Regions from separate parts of the Rahnella sp. ATs2 genome, predicted to be linked through region 2. Evidence: riboswitches for the same ligand, from Rfam matches in the RefSeq annotation. Region 2 holds a riboswitch; the other holds the start of a gene.
What was found. A riboswitch is a leader RNA that binds a small molecule or an ion and turns the genes downstream of it on or off. The one in region 2 is predicted to bind thiamine pyrophosphate.
Positions count from the first base shown of each region.

Region 1 (6,987 bases), on a different contig from region 2:
ACATATTCATTCAACAAATAGTACGTAGACTCGCATTCCATCTTTCCAGCCACCTGAGTCATTGGCGCTTCATAGATATAAAAGCTCATAACAGCTTTGTTAACAATATCCTTAATAATGAATTTAGCACTCTCTTTTTTCAATATTTCATTTTCATTAAGACTGTCGGCATAGATAACCATCATGCTTAAACTGTAACGTAGCATTTTTCCTAAGAGAGGATGCCCTTTTGTCTTGCGATAGAAATTCTCCAGCGAGTTTAACTCCAGAGGTCCGGTCACAGGCCGGCATGACTTTAGCAAGAACGCAGCCCGCTCCTGCTGAGAATTGTTGAGACAGAACACATATGCCGTCTGTTCTAAACCAGATTCACGTGGTTTATTTTTTCTATACTGCTTAAATAACCATTGCCAGTTAAGCAGGTTTTTCTCAGGTTGCAGTAAATTTCGTCTCGCACGACGCTGCTGCCAGATAATATCACTCCGGCGAATACGCCTTATAATAAGCGGGACATTTAACTGAACGAAAGCCGCATTCATCGTCGATAATGTTTCGCAAATTACCTTTTCATGTAACGTCATATATCCTGCTTATTCCCGCGCATCAAAATAATGCCGAAATAATAATCCGCACTCTGCAATTAACAATAGTCCATGTTATTTTTGTCGAGACGCCTCGTAAAATTTCGTCCTTGCCCTCATTAATAACCGCCTCTGTGACACAGACAGTTTACGACGGAGTGCCAATTTTGCGGGTTAGCCCTAAAATCTGTATGACAACTTAGTGTAAGCTGTAAACCACACCAACACCGTGGATACTCTTATGCCAGCTGCCGTCTCCCTGAATAAAAGCTATTACAGCGCCGATCAGTCACTTTCCCTCTCTCAACTCGATAACGAAAAAATCACGCAAATCGTGCAAGATCTGGATGTGGCTGAAAGTGAAAAAGAACATTATGTGATGGGCTGGATGGGCCAGAACAGCGTTGTGGTCGTCAGAAATTATCAGGACAAGCGCGGTACGTCGAATGGCCTGGTGCTATCCCGTGGCAACCGTTACAAACTCACCGTCCAGGCGATTACCTTCCGCATCCCTAAATTATTGTTGTGGGTGACCTTCCGCCGCAAGCCCCGCACAATGACCGTCATTGCCTATAACAAACTGGGCGAACAGGCGACTGGCCTGCAACAATTTATCCATGTGCAGGATCCTGAATTACGGGAAAGGCTGGAAAGCGACTGGCGCGAGCTGAATGATTATCTCGGCATGGCCTGCTGGCAGATGGACAACAACCGCCCGCTGTGGCGTCAGTTACATCAGGAAATCTCGCCACAGGCTTTGTGGACTCTGGCAGAATCATCGTGGTTCAGCGGTAAAAAACTACAAAAAGATGGCGAATTTGAAGGCTTGTGGTCGCACGAACAATTTATTGGCCGCCGCACCGGTGAGCACGCCGCATTGCTGCTGTCATGGAAGGACGAAGAAAACGAGGATATCGCCAGCTATCTGTTTGAAAGGGTTTCAGCGAACAAAATCCGCATCATGCTGCGTCCGCGTAAAGAGGAGAAATTCTATCCGCTGAACCCATTTGACGCCGTGCATCTGCAACAGGCTCTGATTAAATTTCATCAGGCTGAACAGGCGCTGAGTGAAACCCAGCGCCGCGCTTAATCGGCTGTCACCACCAGCGGTAGAAATGATGGACCGGGCCGATGCCGTGACCAACCTCCAGGGAATCGGCCTGCATCAGGGCCTGCTGCAAATATTCTTTGGCTTCGCGTACGGTATCGGCCCAGTTGTTATGACGCGTTCGCAATGCTGCAAGCGCCGCAGATAACGTACATCCCGTGCCATGCGTGTGACGGGTGTCCACACGCGGCGCGGTAAACCGCTCGCGTGAACCGGCCATAAACAGCCAGTCAGGACTTTCCTCATCACTCAGATGACCGCCTTTCATCAGCACCGCGCCACATCCCATCGCCAGTAGTGCTTCTCCCTGCTCCCGCATTTCGGTTTCATTAGTCGCTGTCGCACACTCCAGCAACGCGGCGGCTTCCGGCAGATTTGGCGTAATAATGGATACCTGCGGGATCAGCAAACGGCGCACGGCATCCACGGCTTCCGGCAGTAGCAGCGGATCGCCACTTTTCGCCAGCATAACGGTATCCAGTACCACAAAGGGCGGCTGATAATGTCTGAGCCGCTCCGCAACCACGTCCACTATCTGACTGTTTGCCAGCATGCCGATTTTCGCACTGTCGATACGCACGTCGCTCAGTACGGAATCCAGCTGCGCCGAAACAAACTCCGGCTCGATGTTATAAACTGACTGCACGCCGCGGGTATTCTGCGCCACCAGCGCGGTGATCACGCTGGTACCGTACGCACCCAGCGCCGAGAAGGCTTTCAAATCTGCCTGGATCCCCGCTCCACCGCTCGGATCTGTGCCGGCAATCGTCAGTGCATTAATCCGTTTCATTGCATCCCCTCCCCGTTCAGCCACTGCTCATCTATCAAATAAAGATTATCGAGGAACTGAGGCGTGAAACTGCCCGGTCCGTTTACGGCTGCACAAGCACGTTCACCGGCACATGACATCACGCGACAGGCAGCGGCAACGTTATCCAGCCGGTCGCCCGGTAAAGCCACAAAGGCCGCCACCACGGCTGACAGGGCGCATCCGGTGCCAACAATGCGGGTCATCATCGGATGCCCGCCTGCTACGGACCGGCTGCGTTCGCCGTCAGTGACATAATCCGTTTCACCGGTGACAGCGACAATCGCGCCGGTGTTACGCGCCAGCTGTTGTGCGGCAGGTAAAGCTGACAGGGAGTCATCACCACTGTCAACGCCACGGCCGGACGCGCTGAGTCCGCTGAGCGCAAGAATTTCGGACGCATTACCACGAATGGCAGCAGGTTTAAGCGTGATGAGTTCAAGGCAAAATTCGGTGCGCCAGCTCAGGCCACCGACAGCGACCGGATCCAGTACCCAGGGCTTTCCGGCCTGATGAGCCGCGTGAACAGCTGCCAGCATCGCATCGGCATGAAGACGGGTCAGCGTGCCGACATTCACCAGCAAAGCATCAGCAATGGCACTGAACTGCGCGGCTTCGGCGGGATCAACCACCATCGCAGGGGACGCCCCCAGCGCTAGCAGAACATTGGCAGTAAAAGATTGTACGACATCGTTGGTCAGGCAGTGGACCAGCGGCGCAGAAAGGCGGAGTTGTTTCAGAGAAGTGGCGGCTAAAGAGCCGGGCAACAAGGTAGGTCGGGTATTCATAAGTCTCCCTACCGGCGCTAAAGAAGGCGGTATCAGGAGAGATACCTGACTTCCCTACGCTGGCATAATCCAGATCAGGTAATACGGGTAAAATCTCAGCCCTGCTTTACAGCGGGCACCCCGAGTCAAGGAAGCATTATTGGTGGCGAGGGTCAGAATATCAATCAGGAAATGCGATATAAAATCGTTAAGTCAACGTAATTGAACTCGCCGCACTTCACTGGCAGTATCGGAAAACAAACCTAAACCACAGACTTTGATGATAAAAAATTCTCAGGAGCTTTCTTTGCCATCACCCCTCAAAATCCGGCCTTATGAAGAAGCAGACCGCCCGTTTTTACGCACGTTGTATCTGGCCTCACGAAAGCACACCTGGACATGGCTGGAGGATGATTTTCAGCTGGAAGATTTTGATCGTGCTGTTATCGGCGAAAAGATACTGGTCGCCGAACGTGACGGACATTTGCTGGGCTTCGCCTCGATTTTCACTCAGGAGGATTTCCTGCATAACCTGTTTGTCGATCCCAAATATCAGGGAACCGGCGCAGGTTCGGCGTTGCTTCGCGCGGCGCAAGAGACGTTTACCCGTCAGGGCTCTCTGAAATGTTTAGTAAAGAGTAAAAAATCAGTCGATTTTTACCTGTCAAAAGGCTGGAACATCATGGCTACAGGGGAAAGTCCAAAGGGCGAATACTATCTATTTCATTCATCAAAAAAATAATTAAAGAAGAAATGATTACCTCACATAACCGTTTTTTCGCGATCCTGACGGATATCAATTTTTCTTTTTAGTTAAGAGGTTAAATTCCGCAGCAGTGCTATACATACTTGGTCTTCCTTAAAATATTTCGAGGGTACGAATGAAAAGAATAAAACTGATGCAGGTTGCTGCAGTCGCCGGCGTGCTGTTTTTAGCCGGTTGTACCAACCACGTCACACAAGCGGATAAATTCTCAGGCTTCCTGGGGGACTATTCCGGCCTTAAGGAAGTTAAAACCGCAGGTGGCAGTCCGGTTCTTCGCTGGATTGACCCTTCGTTCAAAAAAGCCAACTACTCCTACATCAAATACGAACCGATTAAGTTCTATCCAGAGCCTCAGCCAACTGAACAAATCAGCAAGGAAACCCTGCAGGGTGTTCTGGATTATGCTAACAGCCGCATGAAACCTGCGCTCGCTGAGCGTTTGCCTCTGACAGATCACGCGGGGCCGCGTACCTTGATCTTCAAAGGTGCAATCACTGGTGTGAATACTTCGGCTGAAGGTCTGCAATTCTATGAAGTGATCCCGGTTGCCCTGGTCATTGCCGGTACTGAAACCGCGACCGGCCACCGCACACGTGATACCGAAGTGTATTTCGAAGGCGAGTTGATCGACTCAGCAACCGGCAAACCGGTAATTAAAGTCGTCCGTAAGGGCTTCGGAAAACAAGTTTCTAACGATACACAAAAAGTCACCGCGAACGATTTGAAAACAGTGGTCGATAGTCTGGCGAACGACACCAAGTTGTTTAACGAGTAATTTTCGTCACCGCATCACAATCAGGGCAGCCAGTTGGCTGCCTTTTTTCATACTGAATCAGCAATAAACTCACGCAGCCACTGATGAATGGAAATCCGCGCTGGATGCCGTCAGCAAAATGGCGGTGATGTGATATTCCGGTACTGACACTGCAGCCGGACATTACACCGGGGATAAATGGGTTCACGGCGCATCTGAAATAACGTTTTATGTTACCTGAACATTTATTAATGCAAGGGTATCTCCCCAGCATTCTGGCGTTATGTTTTTTGGAACAGGCCTCGTAACTATGAAAATATAACTATCACAAATTCCGTTTTAATTTGCAGGTGTTTTAAAACTTGAGTAATCTGCCTTTCGTTATCAGGGAGATTAAAAATGGAATTCGACATCACGACATTTTTCAAAGCCATACTCGGCGGCGCAGGTGCAGGATATGCATTCACTGGCGGTATTTCTCTTGCACTACCGGAACTTATCGTCACGGACAGACTGTTGCTTTCAATGGCGGCCATCGGTGCGGTGTTGTTGCCACTCCTGTATCTAAAGAGCATATGGAGAAAGTGAGTTGCGAGAATTACACTGGTACCTTCCCGTCAATTCAGATCAGCTTGCGCACTTCTATTGTTATCTCTGCGTGAGTTATATTTTTGTTCATCTGACATGGGATGCATTTTCGATAAAAACACCGGCATTTTCACTGGAGAACCTCCAATATAAAGTAGGGGAAATATTTTCATCAGCCACTTTTGCCAATAGTCTTTTCTTTATTGTTATTTTACTGGATATAAATAATCCTCTGAGAAATTCTGATGCATTTATTTTTCCACTCATTTTTTCAGCAATTTCAGGGATCTTTATTTCACTATCGGCAATAGTGCCTAAAGCGAAAAGCTAACAAAGTCATTGGCTATGACAACAATTAAAACAGATATAAAAAAAAGCCCCCTGCAACAGCAGCGGGCTTTAAGAGCTAGTTATCGGCTAAGGATATATTGCCGAATCATTCCCACTCAATTGTTGCCGGTGGTTTACCAGAGATGTCATACACCACGCGGGAAATGCCGTTGACTTCGTTGATGATGCGGTTGGAGCAGCGGCCGAGGAAATCATACGGCAGGTGCGCCCAGTGCGCGGTCATGAAGTCGATAGTTTCTACTGCGCGCAGGGAAACTACCCAGTCGTATTTACGGCCATCGCCCATCACGCCAACGGAGCGGACTGGCAGGAAGACGGTAAAGGCCTGGCTGACTTTGTTGTACAGATCGGCTTTATGCAGTTCTTCGATGAAGATCGCATCGGCGCGACGCAACAGATCGCAGTACTCTTTCTTCACTTCGCCCAGCACGCGAACGCCTAAACCTGGCCCCGGGAACGGGTGACGGTAAAGCATGTCATACGGCAGACCGAGTTCCAGGCCGATTTTACGCACTTCGTCTTTGAACAGCTCTTTCAGCGGCTCAACCAGACCCAGTTTCATTTCTTTCGGCAGACCGCCCACATTATGGTGCGATTTGATCACGTGCGCTTTACCGGTGGCAGACGCCGCAGATTCGATCACGTCAGGATAGATTGTGCCCTGCGCCAGCCATTTCACTTCATCCTGCTTGCAGGCTTCTTCGTCAAACACTTCTACGAAGACGCGGCCGATGATTTTACGTTTGGCCTCTGGCTCATCAACGCCAGCCAGTGCTGACAGGAAACGCTCTTCGGCGGCAACGTGAACGATATTCAGACCGAAACGGTCGCCAAACATTTCCAGAACCTGATCTGCTTCATTCAGACGCAGCAAGCCGTTGTCCACGAATACGCAGGTCAGACGCTCTCCGATTGCACGGTGCAGCAGCATGGCGGTGACGGAGGAGTCAACGCCACCAGAGAGGCCGAGGATCACGTGGTCGTCGCCAATCTGCACACGCAGACGTTCTACGGCATCTTCGATGATTTTCGCTGGCGTCCACAGGGCTTCGCACTCGCAGATATCCATCACGAAACGCTCGAGCATACGCAACCCCTGACGAGTATGCGTCACTTCCGGGTGGAACTGCACACCGTAGAAGCGTTTTTCTTCGTTGGCCATAATGGCAAACGGGCAAGTTTCAGTGCTGGCAACAGTCACGAAATCAGATGGGATAGCCGTCACTTTATCGCCGTGGCTCATCCAGACGTCGAGCAGCGGTTT
Region 1 covers NZ_JBLYPL010000002.1:120,299-127,285, forward strand. Annotated here, with positions in the region: gene ACJY2G_RS02255 (hypothetical protein) at 1-581, opposite strand, end outside; gene ACJY2G_RS02260 (hypothetical protein) at 823-1,671, shown strand; gene thiD (bifunctional hydroxymethylpyrimidine kinase/phosphomethylpyrimidine kinase) at 1,679-2,479, opposite strand; gene thiM (hydroxyethylthiazole kinase) at 2,476-3,285, opposite strand; TPP riboswitch at 3,320-3,418, opposite strand; gene ACJY2G_RS02275 (N-acetyltransferase family protein) at 3,545-4,006, shown strand; gene ACJY2G_RS02280 (DUF3313 domain-containing protein) at 4,146-4,805, shown strand; gene ACJY2G_RS02285 (hypothetical protein) at 5,184-5,372, shown strand; gene guaA (glutamine-hydrolyzing GMP synthase) at 5,809-6,987, opposite strand, start outside.
Region 1: it holds a riboswitch for thiamine pyrophosphate, as region 2 does, so the genes downstream of both, thiM (hydroxyethylthiazole kinase) here and thiC (phosphomethylpyrimidine synthase ThiC) in region 2, are expected to answer to the same signal.

Region 2 (6,987 bases):
GACGGCGAAAATAGTCCATTCCAACTTTCCCTTTGTGTTCGCCGGTGACCAGCAACAGATGTTTGAAGCCCAGCGCATTCAGCGCTTCGCATTCCCGCCCGATTTCATCCTTATCCAGCGTTTTACGTTTGATTTTATTGCTCATCGAAAAGCCGCAATAAGTACATTCGTTGGCGCAAAGATTGGATAAATACAGCGGTGCGAAGAAATTCACCGTGTTGCCGAAGCGCTGGCGCGTGAGTTGTTGAGCCCGCTGCGCCATGGGTTCCAGATAAGGCAGCGCCGCCGGAGAAATTAACGCCATAAAATCCTCACGGTCGATTTTATTCCGGCTGAGCGTCCGTTCGACGTCACGTGTTGTTTTACTGTTAATGCGCAGCGAAAGGTCATCCCAGTTCAGCGCAGACCAGACATCCGTAAAGCTGCTCATGACGTCGCCTGTGAGGTATTGAGAAAACCGGTCAGCGGGCTGGATGCACTGGCGTGTCGCTGTCTGCCGCCTAAACCACTCTGGCGGGCAATGACTCCGGCCTGAACCGCGAGGCGGAATGCGGTAGCCATCTCTACCGGATCGCCCGCGACGGCAATCGCGGTATTGACCAGCACAGCATCGGCGCCCATTTCCAGCGCTTGCGCGGCCTGGCTCGGCGCGCCAATACCGGCATCCACCACCACAGGAATACGCGCCTGTTCGATGATGATTTGCAGAAACTCGCGGGTTTGCAGCCCCTGATTGGAACCGATTGGCGCACCCAGCGGCATGACCGCTGCGCAACCCGCTTCCTCCAGACGCTTACACAGCACCGGATCCGCGCTGCAATACGGCAGAACCACGAAGCCTTGTTTCACCAGAATCTCTGCGGCTTTCAACGTTTCAACGGCATCAGGCAGCAGATATTTTACATCCGGGTGAATTTCGAGTTTCACCCAGTTTGTTCCCAGCGCTTCTCTTGCCAGTTGCGCGGCAAACACCGCTTCTTCCGCCGTTTTGGCGCCTGAGGTATTCGGCAACAAACGTACACCTAGCTGTTGCAGGGGAGACAAAATGTCGTCTCCGCCGCGACGCAGATCGACACGTTTCATCGCCATGGTCACCAGCTGAGAGCCGGATGCTTCGAGCGCTCGTTGCATCAGCACCGGACTGGCGAATTTTCCCGTACCTGTAAAAAGGTGCGATGTGAATGTGGTATCAGCAATTTTTAACATGTCAGCCTCCGGCTATCGCCTGAAAGAGCAAAATCTCATCACCGTCTTCCAGCAAGTGAGCAGGCCAGTTATCACGGGGAATAATGACCTGATTAACTGCCAGCGCGCTGCCTGCAGGGTTTAATGCCAGTACATCGAGCAGGGTCAGCAATGTGAGCGGTTGACTGAAGTGGTGAGATTCATCATTAACCAGAATGTTCACGCGTGGCCTCCGCAGACGGCACAGCTTGACGATCGCTTGAGTTGCAGCGAACGCCAGTTTTGTGTTTTTCCGTCGAACAGCCGCAGTTTGCCGCTTAAGGATGAAGGCATTCCGACTAGCATTTTTATTGCTTCCAGCGCTTGTAGTGTACCGATCACTCCGACCACGGGGCCGAGTATTCCAGCGCTTCGGCAGTTGCGTTGAGGTTCTATTTTTTCAGGGTAGAGGCAGGCGTAACAGCCTTGAGAGTAAGGTGGTTCAATTACCAGCAGCTGACCACTAAAACCAATGGCGCTTCCACTAATCAAAGGCTTGCTAGCTGCGATACAAGCGGCATTTACTGCATGGCGAGTGGCCATATTATCGCTGCAATCCAAAATTAGATCGGCCGTTAAAACAGCCTGAGTAAGCAAATCTTCTTGAAGACGCAGGTGAATGGCGATGCAGTCGAGCTGCGGAGTTAAGGACTGCAAATGGCACTTCGCCAGATTGGCCTTATTTTGTCCTATGTCATTCGTACGATATAAAATCTGTCTTTGTAAATTAGATATATGCAATTTATCGTCATCAGCGAGTAAGAGTTTGCCAACTCCGGCGGCTGCCAAATACAGCGCAGCAGGGGAGCCTAAACCGCCGAGCCCGACAATCAACACTTTGGAATTAGTTAATTGCTCCTGCCCTTTAGTACCGATGTCTTCCAGCAACAATTGCCGGCTATATCTTAAGAACTCCTGGTCGTTAAGCATCTTCCGGCACCTTGCTGGCGCATATAGCCAGCAGTTCGGCGGTAGCGGCACGCCAGTCCGCTGCCTGCGTAATGGCGCTGACCACGGCAATGCTGCCGACGCCGCAATCGAGAACCGACGGCGCGCGGTCAATACTGATCCCGCCGATGGCCACCGTCGGGAATCTTCCGTCGAGTTGCTTAATATGTCGGGAGAGTTCTTCCAGACCCTGCGGGGCTGACGGCATGTCCTTGGTCTGCGTCGGGAAGATATGTCCGAGTGCGATATATGAAGGATTCACGGCGACAGCGCGCGCCATTTCAGTATCGTCATGGGTGGAGACGCCCAGTCGTAAACCGGCCTGACGGATTGCCTCAAGATCGGCAGTATCCAGATCTTCCTGACCCAGATGCACGCCATAAGCCTGATGTTTTACCGCCAGACGCCAGTAATCGTTGATGAATAACCGCGCCTGATATTTTTTCCCTAGTGCGATGGCCTCGATTATTGCTGGCTCGACTTCTTCATCGGGTAAATCTTTTACACGCAGTTGCAGCGTTTTAACGCCTGCCTCCAGCAGGCGGGCGATCCATTCCACAGTATCAACGACCGGATATAAACCGAGGTGAAAAGGAACGGCAGGAAAGGGCTGAGCGGACTGATTCATTTGTTGATCTCCGTGGCAGGGTGATAAAGCTCGCTGCCGCGTGAACGGAATTCGGCCGACATTTGCGCCATGCCGGATTCAACGAGTTCTATTGGCTGGGCTTTGGCTTCCAGCGCGGCGGCGTAATCGCGAACTTCCTGAGTGATTTTCATTGAGCAGAATTTCGGACCGCACATCGAGCAGAAGTGAGCAACTTTGCCGGATTCCTGCGGCAGCGTTTCATCGTGGTAAGCGCGGGCAGTGGCCGGATCCAGAGCCAGATTGAACTGGTCTTCCCAGCGGAATTCAAAACGCGCTTTGGACATGGCGTTATCGCGGATTTGCGCACCCGGATGACCTTTGGCTAAATCGGCGGCGTGTGCTGCGATTTTGTAGGTAATCAAACCCTGCTTAACGTCTTCTTTGTTCGGCAGGCCGAGATGCTCTTTTGGCGTGACATAACACAGCATGGCGCAGCCAAACCATCCAATCATCGCCGCACCAATACCGGAGGTGAAGTGGTCGTAACCCGGCGCGATATCGGTGGTCAGCGGACCGAGCGTATAGAACGGCGCTTCGTGGCAGTGCTCGAGTTCTTCGGTCATGTTGCGTCGGATCATCTGCATCGGCACATGCCCGGGACCTTCGATCATCACCTGCACATCGTATTCCCAGGCAATTTTGGTCAGTTCGCCCAGCGTGCGTAATTCAGCGAATTGTGCTTCGTCATTGGCATCCTGAATTGAGCCCGGACGTAAGCCGTCGCCCAATGAAAGGGAGACATCGTAGGCGGCGCAGATTTCGCAAATTTCACGAAAATGCTCAAACAGGAAACTTTCGCGATGATGTGACAGACACCATTTCGCCATAATCGAACCACCACGCGACACAATGCCGGTCAGACGTTTGGCCGTCATCGGCACGTAACGCAGCAAGACACCGGCATGAATGGTGAAATAATCGACGCCTTGCTCGGCCTGTTCCAGCAGGGTATCGCGGAACATTTCCCAGTTCAGGTCTTCGGCCACGCCGTTCACTTTTTCCAGTGCCTGATAAATCGGCACCGTGCCGATCGGCACCGGGCTGTTACGCAGGATCCATTCGCGGGTTTCATGAATATAACGGCCGGTGGAGAGATCCATCACGGTGTCTGCGCCCCAGCGCGTTGACCACACCAGCTTCTCGACTTCTTCTTCGATGGATGATGTCACCGCTGAGTTGCCGATATTAGCGTTCACTTTCACCAGGAAATTACGCCCGATGATCATCGGCTCTGATTCAGGATGGTTGATGTTGGCAGGAATAATCGCACGCCCGGCGGCGACCTCCTGACGCACAAACTCTGCGGTGATATTGGCAGGCAAATGCGCGCCAAAGCTTTCACCGGGGTGTTGCTGGCGCAAAATCTCTCCACGGATCCGCTCGCGGCCCATGTTTTCGCGAATGGCGATGAACTCCATTTCCGGGGTAATCGTGCCTTTGCGTGCGTAATGCAGTTGCGTAACATTTTTGCCAGACATGGCTTTACGCGGACGCGGCAGATGCTCGAAGCGCAGATGATCCAGCCCTTCGTCCGCCAGCCGTTGCTGGGTAAAGCCGGAGCTGACCTGTGGGAGTTCCTCCGTGTCCGCACGCTCTTTTATCCAGCGGGCACGTAATTTTTCCAGACCGGTGTGCACGTCGATAACTGCTGACGGATCCCCGTAAGGTCCGGCGGTGTCATAAACAGGGATGGCTTCGTTTTCTTCGAACTTCGGATTATCTTTGCCACCGCCGACCAGTGTCGGGCTGAGCTGGATTTCACGCATCGGCACGCGAATATCTTTGCGGTCACCTTCAAGATAAATACGGCGGGAATTGGGGAAGGCTTCGCCCTGCAAACTGTCGATAAACGACTGAGCCTGCGCACGTTGTTCACGGCGATTAGACGCTTTCTTTTCGGAAATAACGGGTTTCTGGGTACTCGACATAGCAAATTCCTCGCAAAAAAACGTGATGGAAAATTGCTTGTCTGGAGGTATACGGCAGGAGTAAAAATGGGCGGTGCAGCACAGGCGGCCTGATGCAGGCGAATGCCAGAGTGAGCTGAACGCATAACATTACTCTTGTTCCCTTCGCGGGTACTAACCCGATCAGGTTCCGCGGATCCCGAATTAACGGTCTCAGCCTGGCGTAATCTTCGCGAGAAAATTATGCGCTAGGCACTCCGACAAGAAGCCTCAATATAGGAGGCGTTTTTTGAAACTACAACTAAAACTACAATTAAAACCACAAACAGGTGCAGAGTTTTAATGTGACAAAGCGTTAAGCCGGTCTGGCGAGATGTTCTTCATTTGCAGGGGGTTTTTCTTCATGATTGCTGCGGTCAAATGCCAGAATAATCAATTGATCTTCCAGCTGAAAACGCGCATCCAACGCTTCACCTACATCGGATAATGCATAATGAAATGCGAAAGCATTGTCATCATCAATATCATTTTCAGTGTAACTATCATGGAAAGCCATGATAGCTTCAGTGTTCAGCTCCAGTGCAGGGTATATTTTCGCAGCCTGCAATTTTATCGGACTGTTCGCACCTTCGACTTCATCAATGATCCGCTGATACAGATGGAAATGACCGGCAGAAAGATAGTCCACCAGGTTATGGCAAAAGTTATCCAGCGCTTTTTCGTTGAGAGGGGTATGTTTTTCTTTATTGGGTTTCAGGCCGACCAAAGTGCAGTACGAAACCAGCAGCTCTTTGCGCGCGTGCAGCCATTGATCCACTAACTCATTACTGCCACCAACGCGTTGGGTCAGTCTTTCCAGACGATTTAGCATGGTTGACTCCGTGAGCGATAAAAAAGTAACTAAAAGTTACTAATATGTGAATATCTTACTCAGATTGTCAGTCCCGACGAGGTTATGCAACAACAATTATGGAATTACAGATTACTGAGCAACATAACGGCTGGTGGGTTATCAGCCAGGAAGGCAAGCTGTGGCTGCCTGAGGGCGAACTGCCGTTTGGCAGCGCCGCACAATATTCTCTGACCGGTAAAACGGCGCGTCAGATTGGTGAATGGCAGGGTGAACCTGTCTGGCTGGTCCGTCAGACAATGCCAAATCATATGGTTTCTGCCCGTCAGCTGCTGGATCAGGATCGCGGATTATTCCAGCTGGTCGGGCGCGGCGTGCAGCTGTCAGAATTTTATCGTTCTCATAAGTTCTGCGGATACTGCGGGCATGAAATGCACGTCAGTAAGACCGAGTGGGCCGCACTTTGCGGGAATTGCCGCGAACGCTATTACCCGCAGATTGCGCCCTGCATCATTGTAGCAATCCGCAAAGGTGATGAGATTTTGCTGGCGCAGCACGTCCGTCATCGTAATGGCATTCACACGGTTCTGGCTGGCTTTGTTGAAGTCGGTGAAACACTGGAAGAAACCGTGGCTCGCGAGGTCATGGAAGAAAGTAATATCCGCGTGAAGAATGTCCGTTACGTCAGTTCCCAACCGTGGCCGTTCCCCAATTCGCTGATGATGGCATTTATGGCGGATTACGACAGCGGCGATATTAAACACGACCCGAAAGAGCTGCTTAACGCTGACTGGTACCGCTTTGACCAGCTGCCACAGCTGCCACCGCCCGGCACGATTGCCCGTCGTCTGATTGAAGACACAGTTGCGCAGTGCCGCGCAGAAAGCGAAGACGACGAGGTCTAGCGTCAGTTTTGCGTGATAGAATGCCGTCATATGATTGTCGGGCGGCCCGAATATTGAAGGAAAGAGCAAGAATGAATGAGTTGAAAAACGACCGTTACCTGCGTGCTTTGTTACGTCAGCCAGTGGACATTACACCGGTGTGGATGATGCGTCAGGCTGGCCGTTATTTGCCGGAGTACAAAGAAACCCGCGCTGAAGCCGGCGATTTTATGTCGCTGTGTAAGAATGCCGAACTGGCTTGTGAGGTGACTTTACAGCCGCTTCGTCGCTATCCGCTGGATGCAGCGATCCTGTTCTCCGACATCCTGACCATTCCTGATGCGATGGGGCTGGGGCTGTATTTCGAAGCCGGTGAAGGCCCGCGTTTTTCTTCGCCACTGACCAATCGTGCTGATGTCGAAAAGCTGCCGGTTCCGGATCCTGAAATGGAGCTGGGCTATGTGATGAACGCCGTGCGTACCATCCGTAAAAACCTGAAAGGTGAAGTGCCGCTTATCGGTTTCT
Region 2 covers NZ_JBLYPL010000037.1:6,501-13,487, reverse strand. Annotated here, with positions in the region: gene thiH (2-iminoacetate synthase ThiH) at 1-430, opposite strand, end outside; gene ACJY2G_RS24660 (thiazole synthase) at 427-1,206, opposite strand; gene thiS (sulfur carrier protein ThiS) at 1,208-1,408, opposite strand; gene ACJY2G_RS24650 (HesA/MoeB/ThiF family protein) at 1,405-2,154, opposite strand; gene thiE (thiamine phosphate synthase) at 2,147-2,800, opposite strand; gene thiC (phosphomethylpyrimidine synthase ThiC) at 2,797-4,749, opposite strand; TPP riboswitch at 4,872-4,998, opposite strand; gene rsd (sigma D regulator) at 5,084-5,599, opposite strand; gene nudC (NAD(+) diphosphatase) at 5,698-6,483, shown strand; gene hemE (uroporphyrinogen decarboxylase) at 6,555-6,987, shown strand, end outside.